Regions from separate parts of the Janthinobacterium foliorum genome, predicted to be linked through region 1. Evidence: predicted binding sites of a transcription regulator. Region 1 holds the regulator's gene; the other holds the start of a gene.

Region 1 (10,358 bases):
ATGGGTGGCGTGTCCGCCTCGTTCGCCTTCATGGGCGACGTCGTCATCGCCGAACCGAAAGCGCTGATCGGCTTTGCCGGCCCCCGCGTGATTGAAAACACCGTGCGCGAAAAATTGCCGGAAGGCTTCCAGCGCGCCGAGTTCCTCGTCACCAAGGGCGCCGTCGACATGATCGTCGACCGCCGCAAGATGCGCGAAGAAATCGCCCGCCTGCTGGCCTTGCTGCAGAACCAGGCTGTCGAAGTCCTGGCTTAATGCCAAAGTAACAGGCCGGGCGGTGTCCTGCGGACCCGCCCGGTTGCCACGCCACACCGTCCCCGCGCCTTGCGCACCGTATCCTCATCAAGAAGTCTCCCATGCAAAACCTCCCCACCACCTTGCCGGACTGGCTCGCCATGCTGGAAACCCGGCATTCGGAAACCCAGATCAACATGGGCCTGGACCGCGTGCAAGCCGTCAAGGCGCGCATGCAGCTGGCTTTTACTTGCCCCGTGATCATGGTGGCGGGCACGAATGGCAAAGGGTCCACCTGTGCCATGCTGGAATCCGTGTTGTTGCGTGCTGGCTACAAAGTGGGCCTGTACATCAAGCCGCACTTTCTCGATTTCAATGAGCGCGCGCGCGTGCTGGGCGAGATGGCCAGCGACGCGCAGCTTGTCGCCAGCTTCAATGCCGTCGAAGCCGTGCGCGGCGACACGCCGCTGACGTATTTCGAATTCACCACCCTGGCCATCCTGCAGCTGTTGTCGCAGGCCAACCTCGATGTCGCCATCCTGGAAGTGGGCCTGGGCGGGCGCCTGGACGCCGTCAACGTGATCGACGCCGACGTGGCCATCGTCACCAGCGTCGACATCGACCACACGGATTACCTGGGCGACACGCGCGAAGCGATCGGCTTTGAAAAGGCCGGCATCTTCCGTCCGGGCAAGGCGGCCATCTGCAGCGACCCCGTGCCGCCGCAGTCGCTGATCGACCACGCCGAGGCCATCGGCGCCGACCTGTGGCTGATGGGCCGCGATTTCAATTACTCGGGCGACAAGCAGCAGTGGAACTACGGCGGGCGCGAGCAGCGCCGCAATTCGCTGGCCTACCCGAGCCTGCGGGGCGCCAACCAGATCCTCAACGCGACGGCCGTGCTGGCCGCGCTGGAAGTGCTGAAGCTGAAACTGCCCGTGGGCGCGCAGGAAGTGCGCACGGGCCTGGTGACGGTGGAGCTGCCGGGCCGCTTCCAGGTCTTGCCTGGCCGCCCCAGTGTGATCCTCGACGTGGCGCACAATCCTCATGCGGCCTCGGCGCTGAACCAGAACCTGGGCAATATGGGTTTCCATCCCTACACCTACGCCGTCTTCGGTTCCATGCAGGACAAGGATATCGATGGCGTACTGGCCGCCATGTCCGAACACGTCGACCACTGGTGTCTGACGGGCCTGCCTTCGCCGCGCGCGGCCACGGCTTCAGAACTGGCCGCCAAGGTGCAGATCATGCTGGAAGACAAGCCTGACAGCAGCGAGCATACCGTGGCTATTTTCGATGATCCGGCACAAGCTTTTGCAAATGCAATGAGCCGGGCCGGTGAGAATGATAGAATTGTGGTCTTTGGTTCTTTCCTCACCGTCGCTGGCGTGATGAAGGCCCGAAAATCCTCACTTCACTGAAACGCACTCGACTGAAAATCACGCATGGGCTTGTTCTCGAAACTGTTTAAAAACAAGCAAGAATCCTCTGGCGAAGACAGCGGCTTTTATGTCCCTGGCGAAGCACAGTCGCCGACACGCAAACGCGCCGCCAACACGGCCGGTGGCGGCGGCGCTCGCCGTGGCGGCAAGGAAGCACCGGACCCGGTCTTGCCTGAAAAAAAACGCGCGCGCCGCCGCCTGGTCGGCGCCGTTGCCCTGGCACTGGGCGTGGCCGTCGGCTTGCCGATGCTGCTCGATTCCGAACCGAAGGCGCCCGTCAACGACATCGCCATCGACATCCCGTCGAAAGAAAAGGTCGCCGCCGCGCCCGCGCCTGCACCCGTGCAGGCCGTGCCGGCCCAGGCCGCATCGAATGGCCTGGACCAGTCCGAGGAAATCGTCGACGCGCCGCTGCCGCCAGCGGCCAGGCCTGCGCCCGCCCCGGCACCCGTGCTGGCCGCTGCCCAGCCGGCGCCGGTCAAGCCGGCCTATGTGGAACCGAAAGCGGAGCCAAAGCCCGAACCGAAGCCGGTCAAGGTGGAGCCGAAGCACGAAGCAAAAGCGGAGCCAAAGCATGAGGCCAAGCCGGAAGCCAAACCCGAGCCCAAGCATGAAGTAAAACCGGAAAGCAAGCCTGAACCGAAACCCGCCAAACCGGCGCAGTCTGCCGACGATGCGGCGCGCGCGCTGGCGATTCTGGAAGGCAAGCCAGTGGAGAAGCCACAAGACAAGGCCCACGATGCCGGCAGCGGCAAGTTCGTGGTGCAGGTGGCGGCACTGGCGACGCAGGACAAGGTTGACGAATTGCAGGAAAAACTGCGCGACGCAGGCATCAGGTCGTACACGCAGAAGGTGTCGAGCCCAGCCGGCGAGCGCATCCGCGTACGGGTCGGTCCGTTCGGCAGCCGCGAAGACGCGGAAAAGACGCGCGCCAAGCTGCAAAAGCTGGGCCTGGGCGGTTCGCTGGTGCCGGCGTGACGATGCAAGGCTGAGCGCGCGTGACGATCTTCGATTACCTGGTGCTGTTCGTGCTGGTGACGTCCGTGCTGATCAGCATGATGCGCGGCCTGGTCAAGGAAATACTGTCATTGGTCAGCTGGATCGTGGCCTTCGTCATTGCCAATGCGTATGGCGCCACCCTGGCGAAATTCCTGCCGGAAGCCGTGCCGGGCGAAGCCGTGCGCCTGTTGCTGGCCTTCGTGGTGCTGTTCATCGGCGTGCGTATCTTGATGGGATTGCTGTCCATGACGGTCGATGCGCTCGTCAAGGTGACGGGCCTGAGCCTGGCGGACCGCACGCTGGGCAGCCTGTTTGGCGTGGCGCGGGGCCTTGTGATCGTGCTGACCGCCGTCATCTTGTGTGGCATGACGTCCATCCCGCAGCAGCCCTTCTGGAAAAACGCGCTGCTCAGCCCGCTCGCGGAACAGGGCGCGCGCGCCATCAAGCCTTATCTGCCTGCCGCTTACGCGCAGCATGTGAAATTTTGAATTTTTTTTAAAATCAGTAGCACAGTTTAGGAGCACACCATGTGTGGCATCGTCGGCGTCGTTTCCCATCAACCTGTCAATCAATTGCTCTATGATGCATTGTTGCTCTTGCAACATCGCGGTCAGGATGCGGCAGGGATTGCGACCAATCACAGCAGTATGTTTTCCATGCACAAGGCCAATGGCCTCGTGCGTGACGTCTTCCGTACGCGTAACATGCGTTCGCTGCAAGGCACCACCGGCATCGGCCACTGTCGTTATCCGACGGCCGGCTCGTCGAGCGAAGAGGAAGCACAGCCGTTTTATGTGAATGCGCCGTTCGGCATCACCCTGGCGCACAATGGCAACCTGACCAACTGGGAACAGTTGAAGCAGGAAATGTTCAAGAACGACCGCCGCCACATCAATACCGATTCCGACTCGGAAGTGCTGCTCAACGTGCTGGCGCATGAAATCCAGGAGGCGACGACGGGCCTGAATCTGGACCCGGAAGCCATCTTCAAGGCCGTTACCGTGCTGAACCGCCGCGTCAAGGGCGGCTACGCCGCCGTGGCGCAAATCGCCGGCGTCGGCTTGCTGGCCTTCCGCGACCCGCACGGCATCCGTCCGCTGTGCCTGGGCATCAATGAAACGGAGCAGGGTCCCGAATACCTGATCGCCTCCGAATCCGTGGCCCTGGAAGGCATGGGCTTCCGCTTCGTGCGCGACATCGGCCCCGGCGAAGCCGTCTTCATCGACGCCGACAAGCAATTGCACAGCGCCCAGTGCGCCGACAATGCCAGTTTGAATCCCTGCGTCTTCGAATTCGTCTACCTGGCCCGTCCCGATTCCGTCATCGACGGCGCTTCCGTGTACGCCACGCGCCTGAAAATGGGCGAATACCTGGCTGAAAAAATCCGCACCGAACTGCCGGGCGTGCATATCGACGTGGTCATGCCGATTCCCGATTCCTCGCGTCCGGCCGCCATCCAGCTGGCCATGGCGCTGAACATCGAATACCGCGAAGGCTTCATCAAGAACCGCTACATCGGCCGTACCTTCATCATGCCGGGCCAGGCGGCGCGCAAGAAATCCGTGCGCCAGAAGCTCAACGCCATCCCGTCCGAATTCAAGGATAAAGTGGTGCTGCTGGTCGACGACTCCATCGTGCGCGGCACCACCAGCCGCGAGATCGTGCAGATGGCGCGCGAAGCGGGTGCGACGAAAGTCATCTTCGCCTCGGCCGCGCCGCCGGTGATCTATCCGAACGTGTACGGCATCGACATGCCGACGCGCGACGAACTGATCGCCTACGGCCGCACCACGGAAGAAGTGTGCCGCGAAATCACGGCCGACTACCTGGTGTACCAGGATATTGAAGCGCTGAAGCAAGCCATTGCCGACGTCAACCCGGCCCTGACCAGCTTCGAGGCATCGTGCTTCGACGGTGTGTATGTGACGGGCGACGTGTCGCAGGAATACCTGGACCGCCTGGAATATGCGCGCCACCATCCGAAGGCGGCAGCGCCCGAAGATACGCCGCGTTCTCAGTTGAACTTGAACCTGGCAACGACAGAAGCATAAGTAAGCTGCCCGGCCGATGCCGGGCATTTTTTTCTCCGCGATCATGAACGATAAAAAAAACTACGGCTTTACCACCACCATCCTGCACAACGACCGCCGCAAGGGCATCGAGCACGGTTCGCTGCACAAGCCCGTGCACACTTCCGTTGCCTTCGGTTACGCTGACGCGCGCCAGCTGGCTTCCGTATTCCAGGGCAAGGAGCCAGGCTTCCGCTATGGCCGCCAGGGCAACCCGACTGTTTCCGCATTGGAAGAGAAGGTCAACAAGATGGAAGACGGCGTGGCCACCCTGTGCTTCGCCACCGGCATGGGGGCCATCGGCGCCGTGGTGCAGTCGCTGCTGCGCGCGGGCGACCATGTCGTCTCGTCGGCATTTTTGTTCGGCAACACCAACAGCCTGTGGCAAACGGTGACGGGGCAGGGCATCGCCGTGTCCTTCGTCGATGCCACCGACGTGGCCAACGTGGCGGCCGCCATCACGCCGGCCACGCGCATCGTGTTTGTCGAAACCATCGCCAACCCGCGCACGCAGATTGCCGACCTGAAGAAAATCGGCGACTTGTGCCGCGAAAAGGGCATCCTGTACATCGTCGACAACACCATGACGACGCCCTACCTGTTCCGTCCGAAAGCCGTGGGCGCCGGCCTGGTGGTGAACGCCTTGACGAAATCCATCGGCGGCCACGGCAATGCGCTGGGCGGCAGCCTGACGGATACGGGCGTGTTCGACTGGACGCAATACCCGAACATCTTTGAAAACTACAAAAAGGCGGCGCCGGCGCAGTGGGGCATCGCGCAAATCCGCGCCAAGGCCTTGCGCGACTTTGGCGCCTCGCTGGGGCCGGAGGCGGCGCACCATATCGCCGTCGGCGCGGAAACCATGGCCTTGCGCATGGACCGCACCTGCTCGAACGCCCTGGCGCTGGCCACCATGCTGGCCGCGGACCCGCGCGTGGCCGCCGTGCACTACCCGGGCCTGGCGTCGCACCCGCAACATGCGCTGGCAAAGGAGCTGTTCCGCAGCTATGGTTCGCTGTTCAGCTTTGAGTTGAAGGATGGCATCGACTGCTTCGATTTCCTCAACCGCCTGAACCTGGCTATTCCAGCCAGCAACCTGGGCGACACGCGCACCCTGGTGATTCCCGTCGCCCACACGATCTTCTACGAGATGGGCGCCGAGCGCCGCGCCAGCATGGGCATCGCCGAGTCGCTGATCCGCGTCTCCGTGGGCATCGAGGACGAGGCCGACCTGCTGGACGATTTCAAGAGCGCGCTGGACGCATAAGCAGCCGCGCGCCATGTGAAAAGGGCCGCGACAGTCATGCTGTCGCGGCCCTTTGCTTTTCTTGTTACATGGTAATGTCGCCGTGCCTTCGGAAACCGTGGCGAGCAAGCTCGATATCGGGTTGAGTAGCGTAGCTGTACACATTCGTACGGGAGCGCCCGGCTAGCGAGCAACGGATGCCCGAGAGCGGGCTGCGCAGCAGGTTCATGAAGGCGCGCTCACTCAATGCCAGCTGCGCATGAGTCCCACGGCCAGGCCTTCGAGGGCAAACTCATCTTCCGGCGACACGGTGATGACCTTGAAGTCGGGGTTTTCCGGCAGCAGTTCGATGACGGAACCCGTCTTCTTGTAGCGCTTGACGGTGACTTCGTCGCCGATGCGGGCCACGACGATCTGGCCGTTCTTGGCGCTGTCGACCTTTTTCACGGCGAGCAAATCGCCATCCATGATGCCGGCGTCGCGCATGGACCAGCCGCGCACCTTCAGCAGGAAGTCGGGCTTGGCCGAGAACAGGGCAGGGTCGACGTTGTAGCTCGCCTCCAGGTTTTCCTGCGCCAGGATGGGCGAGCCGGCGGCCACCCGGCCGATCAGGGGCAGCGACATCAGCAGCGCCGCCGGCACCTTCGCTGGCAGCGTTTCGGCCGCCGCACCGATCAGGCGGATGCCGCGCGAGGTGCCTGGCGAAATCTCGATGGCGCCCTTGCGGGCCAGGGCCTGCAAATGCTCTTCGGCCGCATTGGCCGATTTGAAACCCAATTCATTGGCGATCTCGGCACGGGTGGGAGGAAACCCCGTATTTTCAATCGCGTCCTTGATCAGGTTCAGGATTTGTTCTTGTCGTGCTGTCAGCTTGATCATGAGCGGTGGGTGCATACTAAAATGCTGTCTATATGAACAGTCTGTATTTTTGTACAGTATCGCCCACTATGCAAGGGGATTTCGGCGATTTGCGCAAATTCTGCGCGAAATAGTCGGATGGGCCGGGAAAAGCGCCGCGGCAGCCCGTCGCGGGGACGGCATGTTGAAGGAATGATTGAAACGTTTGCAAAAGGCGGTTATAATCTTCGGCTGACCTTCCCACACCCGTCTTGACGCCGGGGTGGGCGATTATCAATCCGACCTGAAGGAGTTTGCATGCGTCATTATGAAATAGTCTTTATCGTCCATCCGGACCAAAGCGAGCAAGTGCCCGCGATGATCGAACGCTACAAAGCCAGCGTAACCACCCGCGGCGGTTCGGTTCACCGCGTGGAAGATTGGGGCCGCCGTCAAATGGCTTACTCGATCCAAAAGCTGCCTAAAGCACACTACATCTGCCTGAACATCGAATGCGACAACGAGACCCTGGTCGAGTTGGAAACTGCATTCAAATTCAATGATGCCGTGTTGCGTCACCTGACCGTTAAAATGAAGAAAGCTGAAACAGCTCCTTCGCCGATGATGAAATCGGTACAACGCGAAGACGCGGCCAAAAGCCACCGCACCGAAGCACCAGCAGCCGCTCCAGCCGCAGCCGCTTAATTTTTGACCAGGATCGTGCGCTGAACCAGCTACAAGTAACCGCCATCATTGCCGAGCGCGAAATATTGCGCTATACCCCGGCAGGGCTGCCGATTGTGAATGCAGTATTGCAGCACAGTTCGCAGCAGATGGAAGCAGGAATTGCCCGTTTGACCGAGTTTGATGTTGCCGCGCTAGCCGCTGGCGAAATCTCAGGCCGGTTCAGCCAGGCAAGCTTGGGCGGGGTGTATCAGTTCACGGGTTTCCTGGCCAGAAAAAGCCGCAACAGCAAGAGTTTGGTGTTTCACATCATTGATTTTAGTGCAGTCATTCCCGACTAGCGCATTTTAGATACAGGAGCCTGACATGGCATTCGGTAAAAAGTTCGACAAAAATAAGCTCAAGCTTAAAGAAAAACGCAAACAGCAAAACCCGTTGTTCAAACGCAAGAAGTTCTGCCGCTTCACCGCAGCTCACGTTGAGCAAGTCGACTACAAAGACGTCGACACGCTGAAAGACTTCGTCCAAGAAAACGGCAAGATCATGCCAGCACGCCTGACCGGTACCAAAGCGCACTACCAGCGCCAAGTTGACACCGCAATCAAGCGCGCTCGCTTCCTCGCGCTGCTGCCATACACCGATCTGCACCACGCTTAATCGGTCAGATATTCCTGGAGAAGAACTATGCAAATCATTCTGTTAGAAAAAGTTGTTAACGTCGGTAACCTCGGCGAAGTCGTCAAAGTCAAAGACGGTTACGCACGTAACTTCCTGATCCCGCAACGCCTGGCACGTCGTGCTACGGCAACCGCTGTGGCTGAATTCGAAGTCAAGCGCGCCGAACTGGAAAAAGCTGCTGCCGCCAAACTGGCTGCATCGCAAGCCCAGGGCGAAAAACTGAGCGGCCTGACCGTTCAAGTTGCTCAAAAAGCTGGCGTCGATGGCCGTCTGTTCGGTTCCGTCACCAACTTCGACATCGCTGAAGCGCTGACCAAGCAAGGTTTTGCTGTTGAAAAAGCACAAATCCGCATGCCTACCGGCCCGCTGAAGATCGTTGGCGAGCACAACGTTTCGGTTGCTCTGCACACCGACGTGGTCGTGGAAGTCGTTATCGCTGTCGTACCAGACGCGAACGCGTAATCGTCTGCGGGCCTGGCCCGCAAGCGCTGCCGCACTATGAAAAGCCGGGTTCGCCCGGCTTTTTTGTGGCCTTTTTTTCCTGGATTTTTCGCCCTTTTTTTTTGCCCTGACGCCGAAGCGGGTATAATTCGCGCCATGAACGCCCCCTCTGATCCGCAACTGGATTCCCTCCGTATTCCGCCGCATTCGATCGAAGCAGAACAATCCGTCATCGGTGGTCTGCTGCGCGACAATGCCGCGTATGACCGCATCGCCGACTTCATGCATGCGGAGGATTTCTATCGCTATGACCATCGCATCATCTTCGAGCAAATCGTCAAGATGGTTAACGCTTCCAAGCCAGCCGATGTCATTACTGTTTTTGAAACCCTGACCCAGCTCGGCAAGGCCGAGGATGTGGGCGGACTCGCTTACCTGAACGCCATGGCGCAAAACACGCCATCGGCCGCGAACATCCGGCGCTACGCCGAGATCGTGCGCGACCGCGGCGTGCTGCGCAAGCTCATTACCGTGGCCGACGATATCTCCGGCACGGCCTTCAGCCCGCAAGGCAAGGAAGTCAAGCAGATGCTTGACGAGGCCGAGTCGAAGATCTTCGCCATCGCCGAAGAAGGCGCGCGCGGCGCCCAGGGCTGGACCGCCATCCAGCCCCTGCTGACGCAGGTGGTCGAGCGCATCGACGAACTGTACAGCCGTGACAACCAGAGTGAAATCACGGGCGTGCCCACCGGTTTCATCGACCTCGACCGCATGACTTCCGGTCTGCAGCCGGGCGACCTGGTGATCGTCGCGGGACGTCCTTCGATGGGCAAGACGGCGTTTTCCGTCAACATCGGCGAAAACGTCGCCATCGACAGCGGCTTGCCCGTGGCCGTGTTCTCGATGGAGATGGGCGGCGCCCAGCTGGCCATGCGTATGCTCGGCTCCGTCGGACAGCTGGACCAGCACCGCCTGCGCACGGGCCGCCTGAACGACGAAGACTGGCCGCGCCTGACCAACGCGATCCAGAAGATGAACGACGCCCAGTTGTACATCGATGAAACGCCGGCGCTGAACTCGATCGAATTGCGTGCCCGTTCGCGCCGCCTGTCGCGCCAATGCGGCAAGCTGGGCCTGATCATCGTCGATTACTTGCAGCTGATGTCGGCCAATACCCCGGGCGACAACCGCGCCACGGAAATTTCCGAGATTTCGCGGGGCTTGAAAGGCCTGGCGAAAGAACTCGGTTGCCCCGTGATCGCGCTGTCCCAGCTGAACCGCTCGCTGGAACAACGCCCGAACAAGCGTCCCGTGATGTCGGACTTGCGCGAATCGGGCGCTATCGAGCAGGATGCCGACGTGATCCTGTTCATTTACCGTGACGAGGTATATAACCCCGACTCGCCCGACAAGGGGACGGCCGAAATCATCATCGGTAAACAACGTAACGGTCCAATCGGCAGCATCCGCCTCACCTTCATGGGGCAGTACACCAAATTTGGCAATTACAGTGGTGGCCTGGCGCTTTACCAAGGCGACTAACACAGCAGCACTGATATTCCATTGGCCGCCCCTTCATTAAAAGGGGCGGCTTTCTGTAGTAAATAACACGACTCAATGCTTAACGGAGAATGACATGTTTGGACGCTTGATGCCCACTGAGGGCAAGTTTTTTGAATTGTTTAACCAGCACGCGGAATTGTGCGTCAAGGGCGCGAAAGAAATGCT
Region 2 (10,358 bases), 140 kb from region 1:
CCACCAGGCAACGCACCCAGGGGAAGATGGCGATATCGGCAATCGTGTACTGCTCGCCCATGATCCAGTCGCGGTCCTGCAGGCGCTGCTCCAGCACGCCCAGCAAGCGTTTCGCTTCGCCCAGGTAGCGCTCCAGCGGCCGCTTGTCCTCATAGTCCTTGCCGGCAAATTTGTGGAAGAACCCCACCTGGCCAAACATGGGGCCGATGCCGCCCATCTGGAACATCAGCCACTGGATGGTTTCGTAGCGCAGGGCCGCATCCTGCGGGAGGCACTTGCCGGTTTTTTCTGCCAGGTACAGCAGGATGGCACCCGATTCGAACAGCGCCAGCGGCTTGCCGCCGGGGCCATCCGGATCGAGGATGGCGGGAATCTTGTTGTTGGGATTCAGGGACAGGAACTCGGGCGACAGCTGGTCGTTGCGCTCGAAGCTGACCAGGTGCGGCTCGTACGCCAGGCCGATTTCTTCCAGCAGGATGGAAACCTTGATGCCATTCGGCGTCGGCAACGAATACAGCTGCAGGCGCTCGGGATGCTGGGCAGGCCATTTATGGGTGATGGGAAAGGCGGAAAGCTGTGACATGGAAATCCTTTGCTTGTCTGACTGGAGTTAAATATGCGGCAGCGGGAAGCCAGTATAGCCAAGCCTCTCCGCTTCTGCTGAACGGTGCCTGATTGGCGCGCCTCGGCCACTCACTCAACCAAACAAGCCATGCAAAAACCAGCGCGGCGCCGCGTCTTCGCCGCTGCCGGCGATGCGTTCGCGGTACACCCAGTAATGGGCGTGGTCGAGGCCTTCGGCAATGAAATAATCGCGTGCCTGCGACTGGCCCCACCAGCCTGCTTCGATGCGCTCGGCCACGGAGACCATTTTCAGGGGCGAGCCATAGAAGGGGCGGTGCTCGCGCATCAGCAGGGCGATGGGCTGCGCCAGCAGCCAGCCGGGACGGGGCATGCCGGCCAGGCCGGGCGGCAAGTCCGGCGGCGCGCCCTTGCCGCCCGGCCTGGCCGGCAGCGGCAGCCACTGGTTCGCCGCTTCCGGACGGTAGTCGGCGCGCGGCGCGGCCTGCAAGACATTCTCCGTGCCCAGGCGCGCCACCAGCAATTCCATCAGGCGCTGGCGCTCCTGCGGCGTGCCGCCCGGCTCGGGAAACAGCGTTTCGCTGGGCGGCGCCATCGGCTGTACCTGCAGCGCTTCCAGGGTCAGGCCGATCACGGGCGCTTCCAGCACCAGCTGCGCCAGGCGCTCCTTGAGCAAACGCACCAGGTGTTCGTCGCGCCAGACGGCCTCGCCCAGCGCCAGGTGGATGACGGTGGGCGGGCGCGCCACCCTGCCCCGCTCGTGCGCCAGCAGCAGTTGGATGCGCTCGACGGCGAATTGCCGCGCGCACAGCCAGCCCGTCATTTGCTGCAGCAGGCGGCGCGCGCCGAACAGCAGCGCATCGGTGTGCTCCACGCGGTCGAACAGTTCCAGGCTGGCGCGGAACGTGGGCGGCGCCTCGAGCCACAGGAACAGTTCCGTGCTGTGGCCATGCGCATCGTCGAGCATGTCCAGCAAGGCCGCGCCGCAACGGCGCTGCAGGCCGGGCCGGGGCAAGTGGCGCAGCTGTCCCAGGGTGCGGCAGCCGATGCCCTCGAACCAGTCCAGGTAGGGACGCGCGGGCGGCAGCAGGGCGCACGGCAGGCGGTCGAGGCGGCGCGCCAGGCTCGCCATGCCGAGCACACGGCTCTGGCGCGCATCCGTGCGCGCCAGCAGCCAGGCACCGCGCGCCGTGGGGGCGCACGACAGCACGCCCGTGTAGCCGAGCGCGCGCAGGCTGGCCGCCATCTGCCGGCACAGGGCGCGCACGCCGCCAAACAGGCGCAGGCTGGCACCCACATCGACCAGCAGGGTCGCCTCCTCGCCCTGCGCCACCAGCGGCGAGTATTGCAGCAGCGCCAGCGCCACCGCCTGCAGGGCTTGCGCTTCCAGCTCGGGCGAACGCTCGTGCAGGCGCGCCTGCGGCGCCAGCATCAGGGCACCGGCACGCCGCATGCCCGGCTTGATGCCGGCCGCCCGCGCCAGCGGCGACAGGGACATCACTTGCTCCTGCTCCAGCACCACGCCCTGGTGGTCAGCCGACCAGCGCGGGCAAAATACTTCGAGCGGGAGCCGGGGCAGGCACAGGCCGATCCAGAGTCGCATGGCGTGGCAATAATGAAGGAGGTTGCAGGGGCAGGAACAGCGGCGCATCGCGCTGCGGTCCCCGGCGCTTGATGAAGCCGATCTCGATGCCGCCGGCGGCCGGGCGCACGGACAGGCGCAAGGGCGCCGGCGACGCATCCTGCGCGCCATGCAAGGGTCGCAGCATGCAGAACAGGGTATTGCCGCTTTGTGCCGCCAGGTGCAGGCGGCGCAGGCTGTCGGCGCGCACATGCGATTGCCAGAACAGCAAGGCGCCACAGCTGCCGCTGCGCAAGATGTTTTCCGCCGCCCACAGGGCATCCTTGCTGCTGGCGCTCTTCAGCCACAGCAGCTGCGATGGCGCCAGCCCCTGCGCGGCCAGGGCCAGCGCCTGCGGCGGATGGGGCGGCTGCAACAGCACGATGGGCAGTCCCGTCAATTGCGCCAGCGCGGGCGCCAGCAGGCGCAATTCGCCGCTGCCCGGCTGCTGCACCAGCAGATCGATCAGGCTGCCGCCAGGCCAGCCGCCGCCGGGCAGCTGTGCCGACAAGGCGGCAAAGCCCGTGTCCAGGCAGCGCGTGGCGCCCTGCCCCAGTTGCGATGCGCGCCATAAAGACGGATGCAAGGCTTCCGGCGACGCCATCAATTGGGAATGTTGCATAAGTTGTTGTCTAACTGAAATCAAGATGAATACTGTATGCATATACAGTACTATCCGTTCCCCCATTTGGCAAGGCTTATCTGTCCGGACGCCAGCCCGGGGCCGCTCCGCCACGTCCGAAAAACCCCGGTTTTGGCATCGATTGCTGTACCATAAGCACTCTCCTTACCGCTCGGCAATGCACCGGGCGGCTTCCTCCGTCCATAAGGAAACTCATTTGACCACCATCCAAATCATCAGCGCGATCATCTTCGGCCTTGCGCTCATCCACACCTTCGCCGCCAAGTCGTTTGACACTTTGGCGCACCGCCATCCGCGCCATGCGGGCCTGCTGCACCTGCTGGGCGAAGTGGAAGTCGTGTTCGGCTTCTGGGCCTTTATTTTGATCATCGTCATGGCCTTTGTCTCGGGCGGCGATGCGGCCATCGAGTACGCCGAGTCGCGCCAGTACACGGAACCGCTGTTCGTCTTTGTCGTCATGGTGGTGGCCGCGTCGCGCCCCGTGCTCGACGCCGTGCAGCGCCTGCTGAAAGGCGTGGCGCGCGTCATGCCGCTGCGCACGGAACTGGCCCTCGTCTGGCTGGGCCTGGCACTGGTGCCCCTGACGGGCTCGATGATCACGGAACCGGCGGCCATGACCCTGGCCGCGCTGATGCTGGCCCCGCAAATCTTTCGTCCGGGTATTCCTGAATGGCTGAAATACGGCGCCTTGGGCGTGCTGTTCGTCAACGTTTCCATCGGCGGCACCCTGACCTCGTACGCGGCGCCGCCCGTGCTGATGGTGGCCACCACCTGGAACTGGGACAGCGCCTACATGGCCAGCCATTTCGGCTGGAAGGCAGCCATCGCCGTCGTGGTCAACGCCACGGGCGTGAGCATCCTGCTGCGCAAGTATCTGCATAGCAATACGTCCGACATCAAGCCGAAAGCGGGCGAGGTGGAAGCGCCGAAAGTGCCGCTGGCCGTCAGCTTGGTGCACATGATCGTGCTGGCCGGCGTGGTGACCCTGGCGCACCATCCCGTGCTGTTCTTCGGCCTGTTCCTGTTTTTCCTCGGCTTCGTGCAAGCGTATGAGCGCTATCAAAGCCCGCTGATCCTGAAGGAAGGCTTGCTGGTCGGCTTCTTCCTCGGCGGCCTGGTGGTGCTGGGCGGCATGCAGCAATGGTGGCTGCAGCCCATCGTCTCCAGCCTGAAACCGCTGGCCCTGTTCTTTGGCGCCCTGGGCCTGACGGCCATCACCGACAATGCGGCCCTGACTTATCTCGGTTCGCTGATCGTCGGCATGACGGAGGAAGCCAAGTACATGCTGGTGGCCGGCGCCGTGGCCGGCGGCGGCCTGACCGTCATCGCCAACGCGCCGAACCCGGCCGGCGTATCCCTGCTGCGCCGCGGCTTCAAGGATGAGTCGATCGGCGCCGTCGGCCTGCTGGCGGGCGCCCTGCTGCCCACGGCCGTGGCGGCCCTGGCCTTCCTGGCGCTGTAGTTCGCGCCACTGCGGCGGCCGTCCTGGCCGCCGCCTTACGCTCCATCGTAGACGAGAAAATGCAGGCGGTCATAGAACAGGCTGTAGGCATAGTCGAAAGTGCCGACGCTGCGAAAGCCCTTGTGCAGGTACACTTGCAAGGCTTCACTCTTTTCCCACACCGTCAGGCTGATGCGCGCACAGCCCTTTTCGCCGGCCAGTTCGCGGATAGCATTGAACATCTGCTTGAACAAGCCCTGCCCCCGGTATTTCTCGTCGATGGCCAGGCTGCTGACGAAGCAGTCGCCGGCGCGCGCATGCTCAAGCACGAACTGGTCATACGCATCGTCGAGCGCCTTCATGTCGTCGCGGTAATACGAGATGGCGCCGCAGGCCTGGAACTCCTCCATCGTCGCGGCCGTGAAAAAGCCGATGAAACGCTCATCCTCGTCGTGCAGGCCGTGGATATGCTGCAAATACGGGTCGATATTCTGGCGCCGCTGCAGTTCGACAAACTGCAGGTTCAGTTTATTGCCGAAGGAACAGTATTCCAGGTAACTGGTGGCAAACAGCAGCTTGGCCATGCGGTTCTTCGCTTCCTCACCCAGCAGCGCGCCCGGTACCAGCCTGAGCGGCGCATGCGACAGCAGGCCCGCCTGGCCATCCTCGTCGGGCGCGGCCGCATCGCTTGCCGTCGGCAGGCGGCTGGCGTGGCGGCCCACCGTCGGACGCCAGAAGGCGCCGGCGGCGATATGCCGCGAGCGGTGGGCCAGCAGGTAGCGGCAAAAGACGGCATTCACGCGGTCCAGTTGCGGGTCATCCGACAACACCGAATAGTAATGGAAGTGTTCGATGTCAGAGCGCAGCTGGGCCGCATACGCCATGCGCGGCGCTTCCTCGATGTCGAACACATCGACGATATCGGGCAGGCTCAGGGGATCATCGAGCTGCCAGCCGATCTCGTCGAGCCGCGTGACGCAGCGGGCATACGCGCGCGCCTCTTCCTCGCTGAGCGGGATATGCGTCTCGGTAATGATATCGTCCAGCAAGCGCATGCCGCGGATGCCGCCCACCACGGCTTCTTTCGCGCCGTCGTACAGCACGCAATAGCGCTGGTAGAACTCGGCATGGCTGAGCATGGTACGGCCCAGGTGCTGCTTCCACTCGGCATAGAACTGGCCGAACAGCAACGCCTCGAATTGCGGACAGGAACGGGGAATCGCGGCATCGATACCCGCGTAGGCGAGGTTCACATTGCGCTGGATCAAGCGCAGCGCCGCGTCATTCTTGCGCGCGATCAGCATGCCCGTTTCATCGAGAAACAGATTCATCCAGCTGACATGGCGGCGCCCTTCCTCGCCGTCCCCGTGGCGCTGGAAATAGTCGGGCACTTCCGGCTGCATCAGGAAAATCGTCGCCGGATTATGCGGGATCGTATCGACATCCATGTACAGGCCGCCGTATTCGCACATGATAAGGATGCGGAAATAATCGGACAACGTGGCGAAATAGCGCTGCGCATGCAGGGTGTCGAGTATGCCGAAGCGCTGCGGCGCGAAGTCCAGCGCCAGCGCGCGCAGCGAGTTGATGTGCAGGGCCGTGCCGCCGATCGCATAGCGGCCTATCGTGTAGCGCCCCGCGCCGCCCGTCGGGCTGAAGCGCGGGTCGCTGCGCAGCTGCGCCGCATCCCACACCCACAGGATCGACACGTACGGCGCGCCACCGTAGTGCAGCACCTCGTCCAGCGCCGCGCCCCATTGCTGGATCGCTTCGGCAGCGATGTCCGGCAGCTGGCCGCCCATCCAGATGCGGTGCAGGTAGCGCTCGTCGTCGCCCAGCGCGCGCGTGGGGATGGCGCTCAGCGAGGAACAGCTGGCCGCATTGAAATGCGTGAAATTGGCGGCGATGAACGCGCGCAGGGCGGCGATGCCGGCCTGGTGCTCGTCGGCCAGGGCGGCGCTGGCGGCATGCGCCGGTCCGGCGTCGGCCAGGGCGATGAAATCGAGCTTCAGCTTATTGATGCGGAATTCGTATTCCAGATTGAAAATCGTTGCTTGATCGTGTTTCGAGGCCAGGTCATCTATTTTCATGAGCGCACCATCTTCCACAGGAGAGTGTAGGTAAACATTGTTTGGGGTACATCCACATCCACAACACGCGCATCGTTGCGCCATCAATGCCGGGCCAGCCGCACCTCGCTTTCCCCGCGCCCCGCCATGCCGCGCGTAAACAGCAGCAGGCAGGCCGCGATGACCAGAATGACGGGAATGTTCAACAGCGCATACGTTTCCAGCGCATAGCCGAAGCGCTGGCACAGCACGTTGTACAACTGCAGCCAGGCGGACAAATAAATGCAGTACAGCAAACTCATGGCGGCCGTCGTCAAGGTCATGGATTCCTTGCTGGCCGTGATGGCGCTGCGGATCAGGGCGCCATTGAACAGGCCGAAGCCGATGGAATAGATAAACATGCAGGCCGCAAAGACATCGACGTGATGGCGGCCCGCGCCCGCGCCGAGCATGCCGGCCGCCGCGACCAGTCCGCCCAGGCGCAGCAGCGAGACCAGCGGGAAATCCTGCCGCAGGCGCTGGATGGCGATGCTGCTGAGCACAAAGCCCGACAGGATCACGCATTGCAGGGCGATATACGTGGCGTACGATGCGCCCATTTCCTGCAGCACGAAGATGGGCGAAAAGCCGATCCAGGCCGTCAGGGGCACGGTGGCCAGCCCGGCCGTCAACATGCCGAACATGAAGCGCCCGTTGCTGAAAATGGCCGCATAGCTGCGCACGATGGCGGCAAGGTCCAGGCGCGCTACCGTCGCCGGCGCGCGCGGCATGCTCTTGAACAGACCCAGCAATGACAGCAGCGCCAGCAAGCCCGAGAGGAAAAATACATAGCGCCAGTCCAGCCGGCTGATGATGGCGCTGCCAAGAATGGGACCGGCCAGGGGCGCCAGGATGGTGGTGCTGGAGAGGATGCTGCTGAGCTTGACGGCCGCCATGTCGTCGAACAGCTCGTGGATCATGGCATAGCCGACAAAGACAAAGCAGCAGCCCATGCCTTGCACGAAGCGGGCCAGCAGGAATTGCTCGATGGACGTACACAGCGGCACCGTCAGGGTGGCCAGCAGGAACAGGGTATTGCCCGTCAAGACGAGCTTGCGCTTGCCGATGACATCGGCCAGCGGCCCGAGGAAAATCTGCAGCGAACTGCCGCCCAGCAAATACAGGCTGAGGGACAGGGGAATGAACTTTTTCTCCGCCTGGAACTCACCGACGATGCCCAGCATCGCCGGCATGATCATGTCATTCGACAAATAGATATTCAGTTCAAAGACGAGAAAAAACGCAAAAAACCACAGCAACTGTTTCGACTTGATGGACATGATGCATTCCGTGACGTGGGTGGCCGCCGTCAATGCCGGAGCCCTGCCGGCGCAGGGCACGGCTAGCCTTTGGAACACTGAAAACGTGTACCAATTGTATACCACTTAGCGTTTTTGGCATCTATTTTTGTTATTTTTAAATACCTATGCAATACCACTTACGGAAAATGCACCATTCTGGCCTATCCGGCCGACAGGCAGGAAAAGAGCGCCGGCGGCGTGCCGGCGCGCCTGCGGAGACGCGCGCCGCCCAGGCCGGCGCGGCGGGAGAAAGGAGAGCCATGCGTACCAGTGACAGCGGCAGAGGAGCACGCCGCCGCGGCACGGGGCTTATCTGCGGCGCTGGCCGGCGAAGAAGTCGAGCAGCAGCTTGCTGGCGTCGGGCTTGGCCTTGTCGTTGAAGGGCAGGCTGGCGTCGCCGCCGCTCCAGGCATGCTCGAGGTGCTCCACTTGCACCACGCGCAGCAGCACCTGCTTGCCCACCTGGTAATCGTGCAGCGCATACGCATGCGCGCGATTGCGCCCGCTCGCCGCTCCGGCCGGCAGGCGCTGCGCCGTCACGACCGTGTCGGCCGGCAGGCGGTTCACGCGCACGCTCTGGCGCACCAGCTGCGTCTGGTTAATGGGCCGCACCACCTTGTCGGACTGTCCCTGGATCAGCATGGTGGGCAGGCGCGGGAACGCGGGCTGGCGCGCCAGCACTTCATCGATGGCCGCATCCATGCGGGCGCCGGCGCCATGCTGCATCACGTGCAGCGCGCCGATCAGATTGTGGCCCGCGCCAAACACGGGCCCGGAATGCAGGCCCACTGCCGCGAACAGCTGCGGATGGTTCAGGGCCACGATATGCGCCATGCCGGCGCCGGCGGAAATGCCGCAGATATAAATGCGCGCGCGGTCGATCGCATGGCGGGCCGCCACCTGCTCGATGGCGCCGACAATCAGGCGCGCATCGCCGCCGCCGTCCTGCGTCTGCTTGTCGTACCACTTCCAGCAGCGGCGCGCATGCGAGCGCAGCGATTGCTGCGGGTACAGCACCGCATAGCCCTTGCGCTCGGCCAGCCGGTTCATGCGCGTGCCCTCGGCAAACTGCGTGGCGCTCTGCTCGCAGCCATGCAGCATCACCAGCAGCGGCCGCCCGCGGCTGCGCATGGCCACGTTCGGCGGCTTGTCGGGCAGGTAGAGGAAATACGGCAAGCGCCGGCCCGGCAGCTGCCCCAGTTCAGGCAGGGGCGCATAGTGGGCAGCGAGCCACTTGCCCGGCGCCGGTGGCGTTCGCTTGCGCACGCGCGGCGGCGACAGGGGCGTGGCGAACGGCGCCAGCGCGGGCACCAAGGCGGGCGCAGGAGATCGCGCCACGGCCTCGCGGGCCGGCCTGGCGCGTGGCTGGGCAGTGGCCTCGGGCGCGCTCTTGGCGACGCCCTGGGCAGCCGTACCACGGGGCTTGGCTCCGGGTTTAGGCTTGGGCTTGGGCTTGGGCTTGGCCGGCACGGGGCCGAACAGCACTTTCGCCAGCCGGGTGGCCGTGCGCTGCTGTGCTTTCCCGGCGCGCAATAGCCCGCGCAGCCATTTGGTGGCGGGCTTTACCATGGACAAGGGCACACTGGCCGGCGTGGAGCGTACCGCGAGTTCATCCCTCTGCATCGTTGCGTCATCAGCATGTGCGGCTCCTCCGTTGAACGCATAGAGTACCGCACTTGGCGTACGGCACCGTACGTTTGCGCGCTTATGAAAGTGCCACTGACACGATTGAGGCAGATCAAACGCGCCCCCGGGCACATGCTTAATCTGGGAGCTCGATCCGCACCACTTTGACAGGAGAAACCACCATGAGTTATCTGGACCGCGACATCTTGGGCATGTACCGCAACAACGACGGCCCGGGGCCAGCCCTGATGGGTGCAGACACCCTGATCGGCGACGATGTCTACAATCACAGCGATGAAGAACTGGGCGACATCAAGGAAATCATGCTCGACATGCGCACCGGCCAGATCGCCTATGCCGTGCTGTCCTTCGGCGGCATCCTGGGCATGGGCGACAAGCTGTTCGCCGTGCCCTGGGAACGCCTGACCCTCGACCCCGTCAACAAGCGCTTTTTACTCAACGTGGAAAAAGGCCAGCTGAAAGACGCGCCCGGTTTCGACAAGAACAACTGGCCCGACATGGGCAGCGAGGCCTGGAACCAGCAGATGGAAGCATTCTATGGCGCCGGCACGCGCTATGGCAGCATGGCCGCCAGCCGCATGCCATCCGGCAGCGACTTGCGCGGCGGCGCCAGCCTGCAATCGGGCAGCGAAGGCAGCATGTCGGGCACCTCCATGAGCGGCAGCCGCGCCGGCATGGGCAGCAGCCAGGCCGACCTGGGCTCGCGCGCCTCGCTGGACGATGATGACGAGATGAACAAGCGTACTTGACGAATAAGGTCTTGAGTAGCTCAGAATACGCGGCGCTTCGCCTCGGCGATGCTGCTCATCCGGCAGAAAACGCTTCAGCATTTGGCACACAAGCGCATTTAGCCGCCCATCGTTCGCGTCACGGGCCTCTGGGAACCGTAGCGAGCAAGCTCAATATTGCGTTGCGTAGCGCAACCGTACGCTAAGTACGGCGCGCAACGCCGGCGCAATAGTGAGCTAAGGAAGGTTTATAGAGGTACCATCACCGCTGCATCGACTCCCATACC

What was found. The regulator LexA, encoded in region 1, represses DNA repair genes until DNA is damaged. The targets are predictions, from matches to a motif close to ACTGTATNNNNATACAGT.
Region 2: the regulator LexA is predicted to act here: its motif matches at 2,857-2,874, upstream of imuA (translesion DNA synthesis-associated protein ImuA).

The regions. Positions count from the first base shown of each region.
Region 1 is NZ_CDXDQE010000001.1:325,367-335,724, reverse strand. Features, by position in the region: gene accD (acetyl-CoA carboxylase, carboxyltransferase subunit beta) at 1-255, shown strand, start outside; gene folC (bifunctional tetrahydrofolate synthase/dihydrofolate synthase) at 357-1,655, shown strand; gene ACZ92H_RS01515 (SPOR domain-containing protein) at 1,680-2,654, shown strand; gene ACZ92H_RS01510 (CvpA family protein) at 2,675-3,163, shown strand; gene purF (amidophosphoribosyltransferase) at 3,203-4,726, shown strand; gene ACZ92H_RS01500 (cystathionine gamma-synthase family protein) at 4,770-6,011, shown strand; gene lexA (transcriptional repressor LexA) at 6,234-6,869, opposite strand; gene rpsF (30S ribosomal protein S6) at 7,146-7,532, shown strand; gene priB (primosomal replication protein N) at 7,553-7,852, shown strand; gene rpsR (30S ribosomal protein S18) at 7,878-8,168, shown strand; gene rplI (50S ribosomal protein L9) at 8,196-8,651, shown strand; gene ACZ92H_RS01470 (replicative DNA helicase) at 8,787-10,172, shown strand; gene ACZ92H_RS01465 (DUF47 domain-containing protein) at 10,267-10,358, shown strand, end outside.
Region 2 is NZ_CDXDQE010000001.1:462,123-472,480, forward strand. Features, by position in the region: gene ACZ92H_RS02070 (glutathione binding-like protein) at 1-583, opposite strand, end outside; gene ACZ92H_RS02075 (Y-family DNA polymerase) at 698-2,185, opposite strand; gene imuA (translesion DNA synthesis-associated protein ImuA) at 2,115-2,825, opposite strand; gene ACZ92H_RS02085 (putative Na+/H+ antiporter) at 3,043-4,308, shown strand; gene ACZ92H_RS02090 (GNAT family N-acetyltransferase) at 4,344-6,377, opposite strand; gene ACZ92H_RS02095 (MFS transporter) at 6,461-7,675, opposite strand; gene ACZ92H_RS02100 (extracellular catalytic domain type 1 short-chain-length polyhydroxyalkanoate depolymerase) at 8,006-9,319, opposite strand; gene ACZ92H_RS02105 (PRC-barrel domain-containing protein) at 9,505-10,092, shown strand; gene hrpA (ATP-dependent RNA helicase HrpA) at 10,334-10,358, opposite strand, start outside.